DNA from 2 places in the Streptomyces sp. cg35 genome. Region 2 is predicted to be linked to the other one. Evidence: predicted binding sites of a transcription regulator. Region 2 holds the regulator's gene; the other holds the start of a gene.
What was found. The regulator HrcA, encoded in region 2, represses chaperone genes, less so after heat shock. The targets are predictions, from matches to a motif close to TTNGCACTCNGNNNNNCNGAGTGCNAA.
Positions count from the first base shown of each region.

Region 1: a site for HrcA is predicted at 3,537-3,563, ahead of groL (chaperonin GroEL). Genes of this name have one in related genera too.

Region 1 is NZ_CP191268.1:4,961,578-4,968,887, reverse strand. It holds gene ACQUQD_RS22660 (hypothetical protein) at 1-216, opposite strand, end outside; gene ACQUQD_RS22655 (hypothetical protein) at 281-457, shown strand; gene ACQUQD_RS22650 (hypothetical protein) at 593-880, shown strand; gene ACQUQD_RS22645 (DUF6215 domain-containing protein) at 859-1,593, opposite strand; gene groL (chaperonin GroEL) at 1,783-3,408, opposite strand; gene ACQUQD_RS22635 (cold-shock protein) at 3,717-3,923, opposite strand; gene ACQUQD_RS22630 (MoaD/ThiS family protein) at 4,356-4,631, opposite strand; gene thrC (threonine synthase) at 4,670-5,968, opposite strand; SAM riboswitch class I at 5,987-6,142, opposite strand; gene ACQUQD_RS22620 (glucosyl-3-phosphoglycerate synthase) at 6,322-7,269, shown strand; gene ACQUQD_RS22615 (DUF11 domain-containing protein) at 7,308-7,310, shown strand, end outside.
Region 2 is NZ_CP191268.1:5,960,867-5,968,176, reverse strand. It holds gene ACQUQD_RS27220 (hypothetical protein) at 1-483, opposite strand, end outside; gene ACQUQD_RS27215 (16S rRNA (uracil(1498)-N(3))-methyltransferase) at 629-1,375, opposite strand; gene ACQUQD_RS27210 (nitronate monooxygenase) at 1,372-2,445, opposite strand; gene dnaJ (molecular chaperone DnaJ) at 2,558-3,694, opposite strand; gene hrcA (heat-inducible transcriptional repressor HrcA) at 3,695-4,711, opposite strand; gene ACQUQD_RS27195 (MBL fold metallo-hydrolase) at 4,842-5,591, shown strand; gene ACQUQD_RS27190 (DUF3097 domain-containing protein) at 5,626-6,456, shown strand; gene hemW (radical SAM family heme chaperone HemW) at 6,493-7,310, opposite strand, start outside.

The sequences.
Region 1 (7,310 bases), 1.0 Mb from region 2:
CCTGCTGTGCCCCACCACGGTCCGCCCGACGACGGCGGGCTCCCGGAACCGGCACCCGGCCGACTCCGCGAAGGGCGCACCGGCCCGGCACGGCCCGGCCGCCTTCCAGGCCCGCTCCTCGGCAACCGTCCCCGACACCTTCGTGGCCACCGCCCCCGCAGCGGCCGCCAGCACCACGGCCACCAACAGCAGCCATCCGAATCCCCTCCGCACCACCCGCGCCATCCTGAGCTCCCCCCGCTCCGCTCTTCGCCCGCAACTCCCGTACCAGAATGCCCTCATGGATGATGACCGCGTCTTCATACGCAGCGGTGGGGGCACCAGCCGCTCCGTCCACAACCCGCGCAACCCCATCGGACTGGCCCTGGTCACCGGCTGGCTGCTGTTCGCGGCGCCGACCACTGAGTCACCGCCCGCGGCACCGACACGGGCTTCTGCCTCCACGCCTACGCCCTGAGCAGCCCGAAGACGCGGGGCTACGACGCCCTGGACTTCATCGTCGACGACGGTGTCCGCCCCACCGCCGGCTGAGCGCCGCCGCCCGCCCCGCGCTCCACATGCGACCGCGCCCGCCCTCCCGCATCCTGGCCCCATGGCTGAGAGCACCCTTTCCAAGATCTCCTGGACCGAGTTCCGCCCCGACCAGCGGCGGCTGGCCACCGGCGCCGCGCTGACCGGCATCGGCATGCTCACCGCCGCCGCGGGCATCGGCGTACTGGTCTACGAGCTGGCGCGCGCGGGCCGCACCTGGACCGGCAGCTGGGACGTCCCGCCCGCCGAGCTGGCGCAGCGCGCGTTCCGGCAGGCCCAGACGGCGGCGACGAGCGCGTCCCGGGCGGGCCGTGACGCGTGGGCCAGTTACGAGGAGGGCGCGTCCTGAGGCAGCGTCGTCCCTGAGTCGAAGCCGGGGACCACCGGGAGCACGTGCTCCGCGACCTCGAGGAGCACGGTCCGGTCCGGGTAGCCGCCGCCGTTGCGCCACACCGCCAGCTCGTAGGAGCCGCCGCGGTTCTTCGGGTCGAGCGCCACGGTGAGCGCCTCGGCCGGTACCCCCTGCGTGCTCTCGGCGTCCGAGCCGTCGAGCCGGAAGCGGATGCCCAGGGTCTGCGTCGAGTAGAAGACCGCGGCGCGGCGCAACACCTTCTGCGCGTGCACGTCACGGCCGAGGAACGCCACGGACTCCGCGTCCACCGGCAGCTTGTCGTACGTCGCCGAGAGCGTCACCGTGTACGTCTCGAACTCGATCCGCGCCGACCGGTACGGGATCTTGCTGCTGCCCGAGCCGATCGACCCGTCGCCGCTGCCGCTCGCGCTCTTGGGGACCTCGCCGGGCGTCCCCAGCCAGGTGGCGAGCTCGCTCTGGTTCAGCGCCTTGCACAGCTGGGCCCCGTACACCCGGCCGGCCGCCTTGTCGCCCTTCTCCGGCGCCCCGCCCGAGCAGGCGGCGGCCTCCGGCGCACCGCCCTGGTCGGACGCCGAGTCCCGCGCGATCGCCCAGAACCCCACGGCGAGCGCCCCCACCAGCGCGACGGCCGAGATGGCCTGCCCCCACGCGTTCATGCTCTTCTCCGGCACACCGTCACTGTCGGCCATGTCCCCCACCTGCCGTGATTGCGCACTACTCCCCAGTACGCGCCCGGGGACAGTAACCCGTGACGATCAAGGGGACAAGAGGATTCCTGTGCGGAACCCGGGAACGGGGAAACGCCCGAGGGCGGCACCCCCTCGTGAAGAGGAGATGCCGCCCTCGGGACGAACAGACCGGCTGAACCGTGAGACGGCTCAGAAGTCCATGTCACCGCCCGGCATGCCGCCCGGAGCGCCCGCGGCAGCGGCCTTCTCCGGCTTGTCGGCGATGACGGCCTCGGTGGTGAGGAACAGCGCGGCGATCGACGCGGCGTTCTGCAGCGCGGAGCGCGTCACCTTGGCCGGGTCGAGGATGCCCTCGGCGATCATGTCGACGTACTCGCCCGTGGCGGCGTTCAGACCGTGGCCGACGGCCAGGTTCCGCACCTTCTCCACGACGACGCCACCCTCGAGACCACCGTTGACGGCGATCTGCTTGAGCGGGGCCTCCAGGGCGAGCTTCACGGCGTTGGCGCCGGTCGCCTCGTCACCCTCGAGCTCCAGCTTCTCGAAGACCGCGGAGGCCTGCAGCAGGGCCACGCCACCACCGGCGACGATGCCCTCCTCGACGGCCGCCTTCGCGTTGCGAACGGCGTCCTCGATGCGGTGCTTGCGCTCCTTGAGCTCGACCTCGGTCGCGGCACCGGCCTTGATGACCGCAACACCGCCGGCGAGCTTCGCCAGGCGCTCCTGCAGCTTCTCGCGGTCGTAGTCGCTGTCCGAGTTCTCGATCTCGGCACGGATCTGGTTGACGCGGCCCTGGACCTGGTCGCTGTCACCGGAGCCGTCGACGATCGTCGTCTCGTCCTTGGTGATGACGACCTTGCGGGCGCGGCCGAGCAGGTCGAGACCGGCGTTCTCCAGCTTGAGGCCGACCTCCTCGGAGATGACGGTGCCACCGGTGAGGATGGCGATGTCGCCGAGCATGGCCTTGCGGCGGTCACCGAAGCCCGGGGCCTTGACGGCGACGGACTTGAAGGTGCCACGGATCTTGTTGACGACCAGGGTCGACAGGGCCTCGCCCTCGACGTCCTCGGCGATGATCAGCAGCGGCTTGCCGGACTGCATGACCTTCTCGAGCAGCGGAAGGAGGTCCTTCACGTTGCCGATCTTCGAGTTGACGATGAGGATGTACGGGTCGTCGAGCGACGCCTCCATACGCTCCATGTCGGTGGCGAAGTACGCCGAGATGTAGCCCTTGTCGAAGCGCATACCCTCGGTGAGCTCCAGCTCCAGACCGAAGGTCTGGGACTCCTCGACGGTGATGACGCCTTCCTTGCCGACCTTGTCCATGGCCTCGGCGATGAGCTCGCCGATCTGGGTGTCGGCGGCGGAGATGGAGGCCGTGGAAGCGATCTGCTCCTTGGTCTCGACATCCTTGGCCTGCTCAAGGAGAGCGGCGGAGACGGCCTCGACGGCCTTCTCGATGCCCCGCTTGAGGGCCATCGGGTTGGCACCGGCGGCCACGTTGCGCAGACCCTCGCGCACCAGGGCCTGGGCCAGGACGGTCGCGGTCGTCGTGCCGTCACCGGCGACGTCGTCCGTCTTCTTCGCGACCTCCTTGACCAGCTCGGCGCCGATCTTCTCGTACGGGTCCTCGAGCTCGATCTCCTTGGCGATGGACACACCATCGTTGGTGATCGTGGGGGCGCCCCACTTCTTCTCGAGGACGACGTTGCGACCCTTGGGGCCCAGGGTCACCTTGACGGCGTCGGCGAGCTGGTTCATGCCGCGCTCGAGGCCGCGCCGTGCCTCCTCGTCGAACGCGATGATCTTGGCCATGTGAAGTGGTCCTCCCGGACGGGGTGGAAACGCAAACGGACCGTGCTGGTGCCCGCGACGGACGGCCCTTGAGCCTTGTGGTTCCTTGCCCCACCCGGCTCCCGGACCTCACCGACCCGATCCAAGTTCTGTCACTCTCACTCGGAGAGTGCTAACGCCAATGATTAGCACTCGACCCCTGCGAGTGCAAGCGGCTACCACAGATCCCCGACGCCCGCCCCCGGTGCCCGCACAGCACGAAGGGCCCGTACCCCCTGGCGGGGACACGGACCCTTCGCTCGTACGAAGCCTGTCAGTCGTGACGCGCTTCAGCCGGCGGCCAGGCGGACCATGTCGGCCTGCGGCCCCTTCTGGCCCTGCGAGATCTCGAATTCCACTCGCTGACCCTCTTCGAGGGTGCGGTAGCCGTCCATCTGAATCGCGCTGTAGTGGACGAATACATCCGCACCACCGTCGACCGCGATGAAGCCGTACCCCTTCTCCGCGTTGAACCACTTGACGGTGCCCTGAGCCATGCCTAACTCCCCTATTACTGGCCCTTGCGCGAGACCGCACTTCGCGGTCCCGGGTCAGACCTCACTCCCCAAAGGGTTTGGGGGTGTGCGCCGGAACGCGTCGACCGCGGCTGAATGTATCTGCCCAACTGCCGTCTGCAACAGGTCAATCGGACGAGAATTCTGGGCGCCCACGATCGGGGAAACCGGGCCAACTCACCGGATCCCAGGGCAAGTCGGGCCGCACAAATGCCATAAAGAGCTCGAAAGGGCCGGGCACTTTGGCTGCTTCTTGTCGCGGTTCGGGCGAGAACTCATATGCGCCCGTCATGCACCGGGCGGCAGAAGGAAGCGGCTTCCCCAACTGTACCGCGCTCAACCATGCAGAATTGCCCCCTCCGCTTCTCTCGCGGAGGGGGCAATTCACGTAACTCTGCGTGGAACAGGGAAAGATCAGCCGCCGGCGACGGCGGGAATGATCGAGACCCCGGCGCCGTCCGGCGTCGCCGTCTCCAGCCCCTGCTCGAAGCGGACGTCGTCGTCGTTCACGTAGACGTTCACGAAGCGGCGCAGCTTGCCCTGGTCGTCGAGGACGCGGGCGGCGATCCCGGTGTGGTTCTTCTCCAGGTCGGTGATGACATCGGCGAGCGTGGCGCCCTCGGCGCTCACCTCGGCCTGGCCGCCGGTGTAGGTACGGAGAATGGTGGGGATCCGGACGTTGACGCTCATGATGGGTGACTCCCGTTGCTGCTGGGTCGGATGGTGGCTCAGTGGGCGGAGAGACCGGCGTCGCGGAACGCCTCCAGGCTCGGCCGGATCGTCGCGGTCGCCTGCGATGAATCGGCGACGGCGTCGAGCGTCTTGAGCCCGTCACCCGTGTTCAGCACGACCGTGGTCAGGGACGGGTCGATCAGCCCGGCCTCGATGAGCTTCTTGGTGACACCGAGCGTCACGCCGCCCGCCGTCTCCGCGAAGATGCCCTCCGTCTGCGCGAGCAGCTTGATCGCCTCGACGACCTGCTCGTCGTTCACGTCCTCCACGGCACCGCCCGTGCGGCGCGCGATGTCCAGGACGTACGGCCCGTCGGCCGGGTTGCCGATGGCCAGCGACTTGGCGATGGTGTTCGGCTTCTGCGGGCGCACCACGTCGTGGCCGCCCTTGTACGCGACCGAGACCGGGGAGCAGCCCTCGGCCTGGGCGCCGAAGAGCTTGTACGGCTTGTCCTCGACGAGGCCGAGCTTGATCAGCTCCTGCAGCCCCTTGTCGATCTTCGTGAACTGCGAGCCGGACGCGATCGGGATGACCAGCTGGTCGGGCAGCTGCCAGCCGAGCTGCTCGCAGATCTCGTACGCGAGCGTCTTGGAGCCCTCGCCGTAGTACGGGCGCAGGTTCACGTTCACGAAGCCCCAGCCCTCGCCCAGCGGGTCGCCGATGAGCTCGGAGCAGAAACGGTTCACGTCGTCGTAGTTGCCCTCGATGGCGACGAGGTCACCGCCGTAGACACCGGCCATGACGACCTTGCCCTGCTCCAGGTCGTGCGGGATGAACACGCAGGAGCGGAAGCCGGCGCGGGCGGCCGCGGCGCCGACGGCGCCGGCCAGGTTGCCGGTGGAGGAGCAGGACAGCGTGGTGAAGCCGAAGGCGCGGGCGGCCTCGATGGCCTGCGCGACGACCCGGTCCTTGAAGGAGTGCGTGGGGTTGCCGGAGTCGTCCTTGACGAACAACCTGCCCTGCTCGACGCCGAGTTCACGGGCGAGGTTGTCGGCCTTGACCAGCTTGGTCCAGCCCGGGTTCAGGTTCGGCTTCTCGGCGACGTCGGCCGGGACGGGCAGCAGCGGGGCGTAGCGCCAGACGTTGGCCGGGCCCGCCTCGATCTGCTTGCGGAGTGCCTCGGGGTCGCCGACGGGCAGGTCGTACGCGACTTCCAGAGGCCCGAAACACTCGGCGCAGGCGAAGATCGGTCCGAGCGGGAACGTGGTGCCGCACTCGCGGCAGGAGAGGCCGGACGCGGGGCCGAGGTCGACGGTGTTCGCGGCGGTCGTGGTGGCGACAGTCTGTACAGCCATGAGAGGCGAGGCCCTTTCTCCTCATCTTCCTCGCGGCGCATCTCGCCACGAGACGGATTTGGCACCTTCCCTAGCCGGGAGCCTCGCGACGTCGACGATGACAGTCGTACGAGACCGGCTGGAGGGTTGCCGGGGCTTCAACGGGCCGTATCCCTCTGCCCCTCTGGATGAGCGGTATTCGATTGTGTGTCGCGCCCTGATACGCGCTGACACCGGGCGGCGACCCCGACATGCGATGGTCACCGGCCTTGTTCAAGACTGTAACCGACGGCCTGGACCCTTGAGATAGTCGTCCGAACCGCGAGATGGATCACATCGACCGATACCGCCCCGCCGATAAGGAGCCGCAGACCGTGCTGGAAGAAGTCGAGCGCTGGCTTGAGCGGCGCTCCTGGTCCGTGGCCGACCGCTCGTTGCACCAGCTCATCGCCGCGAAGCGCGCGTCCGGCCAGACGGTGAGCGTGGTGCTGCCCGCGCTCGACGAGGAGGAGACGGTCGGGGAGATCGTCGCCGTGATCCGGCGTGAGCTGATGACGGAGGCGGTGCCGCTCGTCGACGAGCTGGTGGTGGTGGACTCCGGGTCCACGGACCGCACCTCCGAGGTCGCCGCGGCGGCCGGGGCCCGCGTCGTGCACCGGGACACGGTCCTGCCGCGGATCCCGGTGCGGCCCGGCAAGGGCGAGGTGCTATGGCGTTCACTTTTCGTGACGTCCGGCGACATCGTGTGTTTCGTCGACGCGGACCTCAAGGAGTTCTCGGCGGACTTCGTCTCCGGGATCGTCGGGCCGCTGCTGACCGACCCGGGCGTGGCCTTCGTGAAGGCGATGTACGACCGTCCGCTGGGCGGGGCCGCCGGGCAGGGCGGCCGTGTCACGGAGCTGATGGCGCGCCCGATCCTCAATCTGCACTGGCCCCGGCTGGCCGGATTCGTCCAGCCGCTGGGCGGCGAGTACGCGGCCCGCAGGTCGCTGCTGGAGCGACTGCCGTTCCCCGTCGGGTACGGCGTGGAGCTCGGGCTGCTCGTGGACGCCCTGCACACCGTGGGCCTGGACGCGCTGGCCCAGGTCGACGTGGGGGTGCGCAAGCACCGGCACCAGGACGGGCAGGCGCTCGGGCGGATGGCCGCCGCGATCTACCGCACGGCGCAGCTGCGGCTGGCCCGCGGGCATCTGGTGCGGCCCGTGCTCACCCAGTTCGAGCGCGGGGAGGGCGGCTTCGAGCCGCGGACGTACGAGGTGGACACGGAGGAGCGTCCCCCGATGACCGAAATCAGTGAGTACGCGGAGCGTCGCGTCGCATAGCCACTGAGTGATGATGCTTTTTGCCTACATTGCCGCTTATG
Region 2 (7,310 bases):
CGGGTTCTCGTCGTCCTGCGGCGGTTTGTCGTCGTCCTGCGGCGGCTTCTCGTCGTGCGACGAGGAAGGCCACTGGTCGTCCGGCGGCGGAGTGTACTCGTCCGGTGGTGGAGTCGAACTGCCGCTGCTCTCCGTGCAGTTGCCGAGGACGTAGACGTGGAACCACACCTTGTTCTCGACGCGCGCGGTCAGATCGCCGCGGACGCACTTCCCGGAGACGACCTCGTGCACGGCCCCTTTGACCGTGATGTCCTCGCCCTTCCGGGTCTTGCCCGTGCAGTTCACCTCGACCGAGGTCGGCGTCGAGGCACTGGATCCGGAGCTCTCGTCGGTCACCGCGGAGCAGCTGAGCCAGGCCACGTCGGCGTGCTGCCGGTTCAGCTCCTCGGTGGCCTCCTGGTCGGTGGTGCTGGCGGCCGTGGACGGGCTGAGATCGCCGTTGACGGGCTCGCACGCGACCCCCGCGGCGACGACGGCCGCCACGCACCCGGCCACCGCCAGCCCTCGCGGGTTCCGTAACCGGCGCAAATTGCCATTGATCCTACTCAATGCCCCCATGCACGGCAGGATGCCACCGTCCACGACGGGAGGGTAAGACAGGTTGAAGCCAGGACGCGGTCGGCGGCGGTCAGCCCCAGCGTCCCGTCCGCCCCAGCAGCAACGCGACCGCCGCGGTCCCGGCCGTGGACGTCCGCAGCACACTGCGCCCGAGCCGGAACGCCCGCGCCCCGGCGTCGCCGAACACCTTCAGCTCCTCCGGCGACACTCCCCCTTCGGGGCCGACGACGAGCACGATCTCGCCCGCCGCCGGAAGCTGCGCCGAGGCCAGCGCGGTGCTCTGCGCGTCGCGGTCCTCGTGCAGCACGACCGCCAGGTCCGCCGCGTCGAGCAGCGCCGCGACCTCCTTGGTGGACGCGGCGTCCGCGACCTCGGGGAAGCGCACCCGGCGCGACTGCTTGCCGGCCTCGCGCGCGGTGGCCCGCCACTTGCCCAGCGCCTTGGCCCCGCGCTCGCCGCGCCACTGCGTGATGCACCGCGAGGCCGCCCACGGCACGATCGCGTCGACGCCGGTCTCCGTCATGGTCTCGACGGCGAGCTCGCCCCGGTCGCCCTTGGGCAGCGCCTGTACGACGGTGATCCGCGGCCCTTCCTCGGCCTCGACGCGCACCGGCCCGACCTCGACGACCAGCCGGTCCTTGCCCTCGGCCGCGGCGACGACGCCCTCGCTCCACGACCCGAGCCCGTCCGTCAGCACGACGGTCTCCCCGGCCCGCAGCCGCTTCACGGAGACGGCGTGCCGCCCCTCGGCACCGTCCAGTACGTACGTGCGGTCGCCCGGCACCGGGCCGTCGACGACGAACACCGGCGCCGTCACGCGGCACCCCGCTGCCCGAGCGTGGCCCTGGCGGCGTCGAGTTCGGCGGCGAGCACCTCGACGAGCTGCCCGGCCGGAAGCTCCCGGGCGAGCTTGTGTCCCTGCCCGGCCCACAGCGCCATGGCCTGCGGGTCACCGGCCTTGGCGGCGGCCTTGCGCAGCGGCGACGTCATGTGGTGGACCTCCGGGTACGCGGCGGGCGCGTACGGGCCGTGCTCGCGCAGGAACCGGTTGACGAGGCCGCGCGCGGGCCGCCCGGAGAACGCCCGGGTCAGCTCGGTCCGGGTGAACAGCGGGTCGGTCATGGCCTGCTTGTGCAGTGCGGGCGCGCCCGACTCGGGGGTCACGAGGAACGCCGTGCCCAGCTGGGCGAGGTCGGCGCCCGCGGCGAGCACGGCGGCGATCTGGGTGCCCCGCATGATTCCGCCGGCCGCGATGATCGGCAGCTGTACCGCTTCGCGCACCTGCGCGATCAGCGAGAGCAGGCCGACGCCGCTGCCGTCGGTCTCGGGGTTGTCCCGGTGCGTGCCCTGGTGGCCGCCGGCCTCGACGCCCTGGACGCACACGGCGTCGGCGCCCGCCCACTGCGCGGCGAACGCCTCCTCCACCGTCGTCACGGTGACGGCGGTGAGCGTGCCCACGGCGCGCAGCGAGTCGATCACCTCGCGGGTGGGGCAGCCGAACGTGAAGGTGACGAGCGGCACCGGGTCGTCGACGAGGATGGCGAGCTTGGCGTCGTAGCCGTCGTCGCGTCCGCTGTCGGGGTCGCCGAGCGGGGTCTGGTACCAGCCCGCCTCGCCGGTGAGCTGGTGGCGGTAGACGTCGACCGCGGCCGGGTCCGCGTACTCCGGCTGCGGCATGAACAGATTGACGCCGAAGGGCCGGGCGGTCAGCCCCCGCACCTGCTTGATCTCCTGGTACATGCCGTCGGCCGTCTTGTACCCGGCGGCGAGGAACCCGAGCCCGCCCGCCTCGGACACGGCGGCCACGAGCTCGGGACAGGACGCGCCGCCCGCCATCGGGGCCTGCACGATCGGACAGGGGCAGAGATCGGTCAGTGCGGAGGACATGACCGCATCGTGCCACGTACGCGTCAGACGACCGAATCGGAGGTTCCGCCTGGCATGTGCCACGCAAAAGGGGCCCGGGGGTGTTCACCCCCGGGCCCCTCCCGCCAACGGCTCACCGCCCGTTGAACGCGTCCTTCAGCCGTGAGAACAGCCCCTGCTGGCCGGGCTGGAACTGGCCGGTGGGCCGCTCCTCGCCGCGCAGCTTGGCGAGCTCGCGCAGCAGCCGCTCCTGCTCGGGGTCGAGCTTCTGCGGCGTCATGACCTCGACGTGCACGATGAGGTCGCCGCGGCCGCCGCCGCGCAGATGCGTGATGCCGCGCCCGTGCAGCGGGACCGACTGGCCGGACTGGGTGCCGGGCCGGATGTCGATCTCCTCCATGCCGTCGAGCGTCTCCAGCGGCACCTTGGTGCCGAGGGCCGCCGCGGTCATCGGGATGGTCACGGTGCAGTGCAGATCGTCGCCGCGCCGCTGGAAGACCGGGTGCGGCAGCTCGTGGATCTCCACGTACAGGTCACCGGCGGGGCCGCCGCCGGGGCCGACCTCGCCCTCGCCCGCGAGCTGGATCCGCGTCCCGTTGTCCACACCGGCCGGGATCTTCACGGTCATCGTGCGCCGCGACCGGATGCGGCCGTCACCGGCGCACTCGGGGCACGGCGTCGGCACGACGGTGCCGAAGCCCTGGCACTGCGGGCAGGGGCGGGACGTCATGACCTGGCCGAGGAAGGACCGCGTGACCTGCGAGACCTCGCCGCGCCCGCGGCACATGTCGCAGGTCTGCGCGGAGGTACCCGGCGCGGCGCCCTCGCCGCTGCAGGTCGTACAGACGACGGCCGTGTCGACCTGGATGTCCTTGGTGGTCCCGAAGGCGGCCTCGTCCAGCTCGATCTCGAGCCGGATCATGGCGTCCTGGCCGCGGCGCGTGCGCGACCGCGGGCCACGCTGCGACGCGGTCCCGAAGAACGCGTCCATGATGTCCGAGAAGTTCCCGAACCCGCCGGCGCCGAAGCCTCCGGCGCCGCCTCCGCCGGCCTGCGACAGGGGGTCGCCCCCGAGGTCGTAGACCTGCTTCTTCTGCGGGTCGGAGAGCACCTCGTAGGCGGCGTTGATCTCCTTGAACCGCTCCTGGGTCTTCGGATCCGGATTCACGTCCGGGTGCAGCTCGCGCGCGAGCCTCCGAAAAGCCTTCTTGATCTCGTCCTGGGAAGCGTCGCGGCGCACGCCGAGTACGGCGTAGTAGTCCGTGGCCACTTACGACTCCGCCAGGATCTGTCCGACGTAACGTGCCACTGCGCGTACTGCTCCCATCGTTCCCGGGTAATCCATGCGGGTCGGTCCGACCACGCCGAGCTTGGCGACTGCCTCGCCGCCCGAACCGTAGCCGACCGACACGACGGACGTGGAGTTGAGTCCCTCGTGGGCGTTCTCGTGACCGATCCGTACGGCCATGCCCGAATCACCCTGCTCACCAAGCAACTTGAGGAGCACGACCTGCTCCTCCAGCGCCTCGAGGACGGGCCGGATGGTGAGGGGAAAGTCATGTCCGAAGCGGGTGAGATTGGCGGTGCCGCCGATCATCAGCCGCTCCTCGGTCTCCTCGACGAGCGTCTCCAGCAGAGTGGAGAGCACCGTCGCGACCGTACCGCGGTCCTCCGTCTCGAAGGCCTCCGGCAGGTCCTGCACCAGCTGCGGCACATCGGCGAACCGGCGGCCCGCGACCCGGCTGTTGAGCCGCGCCCGCAGATCCGCCAGAGACGATTCGCCGAACGGCGCCGGGCAGTCGATCATCCGCTGCTCCACGCGCCCGGTGTCCGTGATCAGCACGAGCATCAGACGGGCGGGCGCGAGCGACAGCAGCTCGACGTGGCGCACGGTGGACCGGGTCAGGGACGGGTACTGGACGACCGCGACCTGCCGGGTCAGCTGCGCGAGCAGCCGCACGGTCCGGCCGACGACGTCGTCGAGGTCGACGGCGCCCTCCAGGAAGTTCTGGATGGCGCGCCGCTCGGGCGCGGTCATCGGCTTCACCGCGGTGAGCTTGTCGACGAAGAGGCGGTACCCCTTGTCGGTGGGGATGCGCCCGGCACTGGTGTGCGGCTGGGCGATGAACCCCTCGTCCTCCAGGGCGGCCATGTCGTTGCGCACGGTCGCCGGGGAGACGCCCAGGCTGTGCCGCTCGGTCAGCGCCTTGGAGCCGACCGGCTCCTCGGTGCCGACGTAGTCCTGGACGATGGCGCGCAGCACTTCGAGCCTGCGTTCACTGAGCATCGGCGCGCACCTCCAGCAACTGACTCTGCGATCTTTCCGTTTTGGCACTCCCTGTCCGCGAGTGCCAATCGTCCCCGGCTCAGTGTACGGCCGGTGGGTACGGGCCCGGCAAGGCCGCTAGCGTCGAACCATGGAGACCACCACGGGCATCGACTGGAAGTCGGCGGGCTGGGAGGAACTGGCGCCGCACGTGGGGCGGGTCCGGCTGCCCGGCTGGGACTGCACGACCGGACTCGTCGTGGGCGACGGCGCGGCCCTGTTGATCGACACGGGATCCTCACTCCGTGAAGGCGCCCGGCTGCGCGCGGACACCCGGCGCCTCCTGGGAACACACGGGAGAGTGACGCACATCGCGCTCACCCACCCGCACTTCGACCATGTGCTCGGCACGGCGGCGTTCGCGGGCGTCGAGGTCTACGGGGCCGTGGGCATCGACACCGTGTTCGCGGGCGGCGCCGACGGGCTGCGCGCCGACGCCGTACGCCACGGTCTGGACGCCGACGCGGCGGCCGAGGCGGCCGACCTCCTCGTCACCCCGCACCACCGGGTCTGCGGCGAGTGGACGCTGGACCTGGGCGGCGGCCTGCAGGTGCTGCTCGCGAACGTCGGCCCGGCGCACACCGGTCACGACCTGGCGGTCCTGGTGCCCGCGACACCGCACGGGCCGGAGATCGTCTTCTGCGGCGACCTGGTCGAGGAGTCGGGCGAGCCCCAGGCGGGCCCGGACGCGGCGCCGCGCCACTGGCCGGCCGCGCTCGACCGGCTGCTGTCGCTGGGCGGCGAGGACGCCCGCTACGTCCCGGGGCACGGATCGGCCGTGAACGCGGAGTTTGTCCGTGCGCAGCGCGCCACACTGGCGGCCCGTTCCGGCGTGTCGTAGGCCGAGCGCCGCGGTTTCTCTTATCGTCTGCCGAATGCGCCAGTACTCCCCCGACCTGACCCCTCCCTGGAAGAAGCGGAACAACCCCGCGCCCGAGGTCCCGGCGGAGCCGGACCTCGTCGTGGAGGAGGTCACCACGGGCTTCTGCGGAGCGGTCGTCCGCGTCGAGAAGACGGCGCAGGGTCCGACGGTGACCCTGGAGGACCGCTTCGGCAAGCTCCGGGTGTTCCCGATGGAGCCGCGCGGGTTCCTGCTGGAGGGCAGGACCGTCACCCTGGTCCGCCCCTCGGCCGTCGCTCCCGCACCGGTCCGCCCCACGCGCACGGCGTCCGGCTCGGTCGCGGTGCCGGGTGCCCGCGCCCGGGTGGCCCGCGCGGGCCGCATCTATGTGGAGGGCAAGCACGACGCCGAGCTGATCGAGCGGGTCTGGGGCGACGACCTGCGCATCGAGGGCGTGGCGGTGGAGTTCCTGGAGGGCGTCGACGACCTGCCGGCGATCGTGGCGGAGTTCGACCCGGGCGCGGACGCGCGCCTGGGCGTCCTGGTCGACCACCTGGTCCCCGGTACGAAGGAGTGGCGCATCGCCCAGTCGGTCACGAGCGAGCACGCGCTGGTGGTCGGCCACCCGTACATCGACATCTGGGAGGCGGTGAAGCCGGCCTCGCTGGGCATCGAGGCCTGGCCCCGGATCCCGCACGGCCAGGACTGGAAGACGGGTGTGTGCCGGGCCCTCGGCTGGCGGGTGGCGAACACGGGCGAGGCCTGGCAGCACATCCTGTCCCGGGTCCGCTCCTACAAGGACCTGGAACCCGAGCTCCTCGGCAAGGTGGAAGAACTGATCGACTTCGTGACGGCACAGCCGTAGTCGCAGTCGCTCGGCCCGGCCCCGCCCCGCCCCGCCTCAGTCGACCAGGTCCCGCACCACGCCGTCCGCCAGCAACCGCCCGCGCAGCGTCAGCACGGCGCGCCCCTCCTCGAAGGGGCCTGCCTCCAACAGCCCGTCGGCCAGGGCCTTGCGGGCCGCGGCGAGCCCCGCGGGCCGCAGCAGCGACAGCGGGCACCCCTCCCGGAGCCGCAGCTCCAGCAGGATCCGCTCGACCCGCCGGTCCTCGTCGGCCAGCACCTCACGCCCGGCCCCGGGCGACCGCCCGCCCGCCAGCGCGGCCGCGTACGCACCGGGATGCTTCACGTTCCACCACCGCACCCCGCCGACGTGCGAGTGCGCGCCCGGGCCCGCGCCCCACCAGTCGGCCCCGCGCCAGTACAGCTCGTTGTGCAGGCACCGCGCCGCCTCGGACGTCGCCCAGTTCGACACCTCGTACCAGTCGAACCCGGCCGCCGACAGCATCTCCTCGGCGATCAGATACCGGTCCGCGTGCACGTCGTCGTCGGTCATCGGCACCTCGCCGCGCCGGATCCGCCGGGCGAGCTGGGTGCCCTCCTCGACGATCAGCGCGTACGCGGAGACGTGGTCGGGACCGGCCGCCAGCGCCGCGTCCAGCGAGGCCCGCCAGTCGTCGTCGCTCTCGCCCGGGGTGCCGTAGATCAGGTCCAGGTTGACGTGCTCGAACCCGGCCGCCCGCGCCTCGGCGACACAGGCCTCGGGCCGGCCGGGCGTGTGCGTGCGGTCGAGGACCTTCAGGACGTGCTGCCGCGCGCTCTGCATCCCGAACGACACCCGGTTGAAGCCCCCGGCGCGCAGCTCCGCCAGATAGGCCG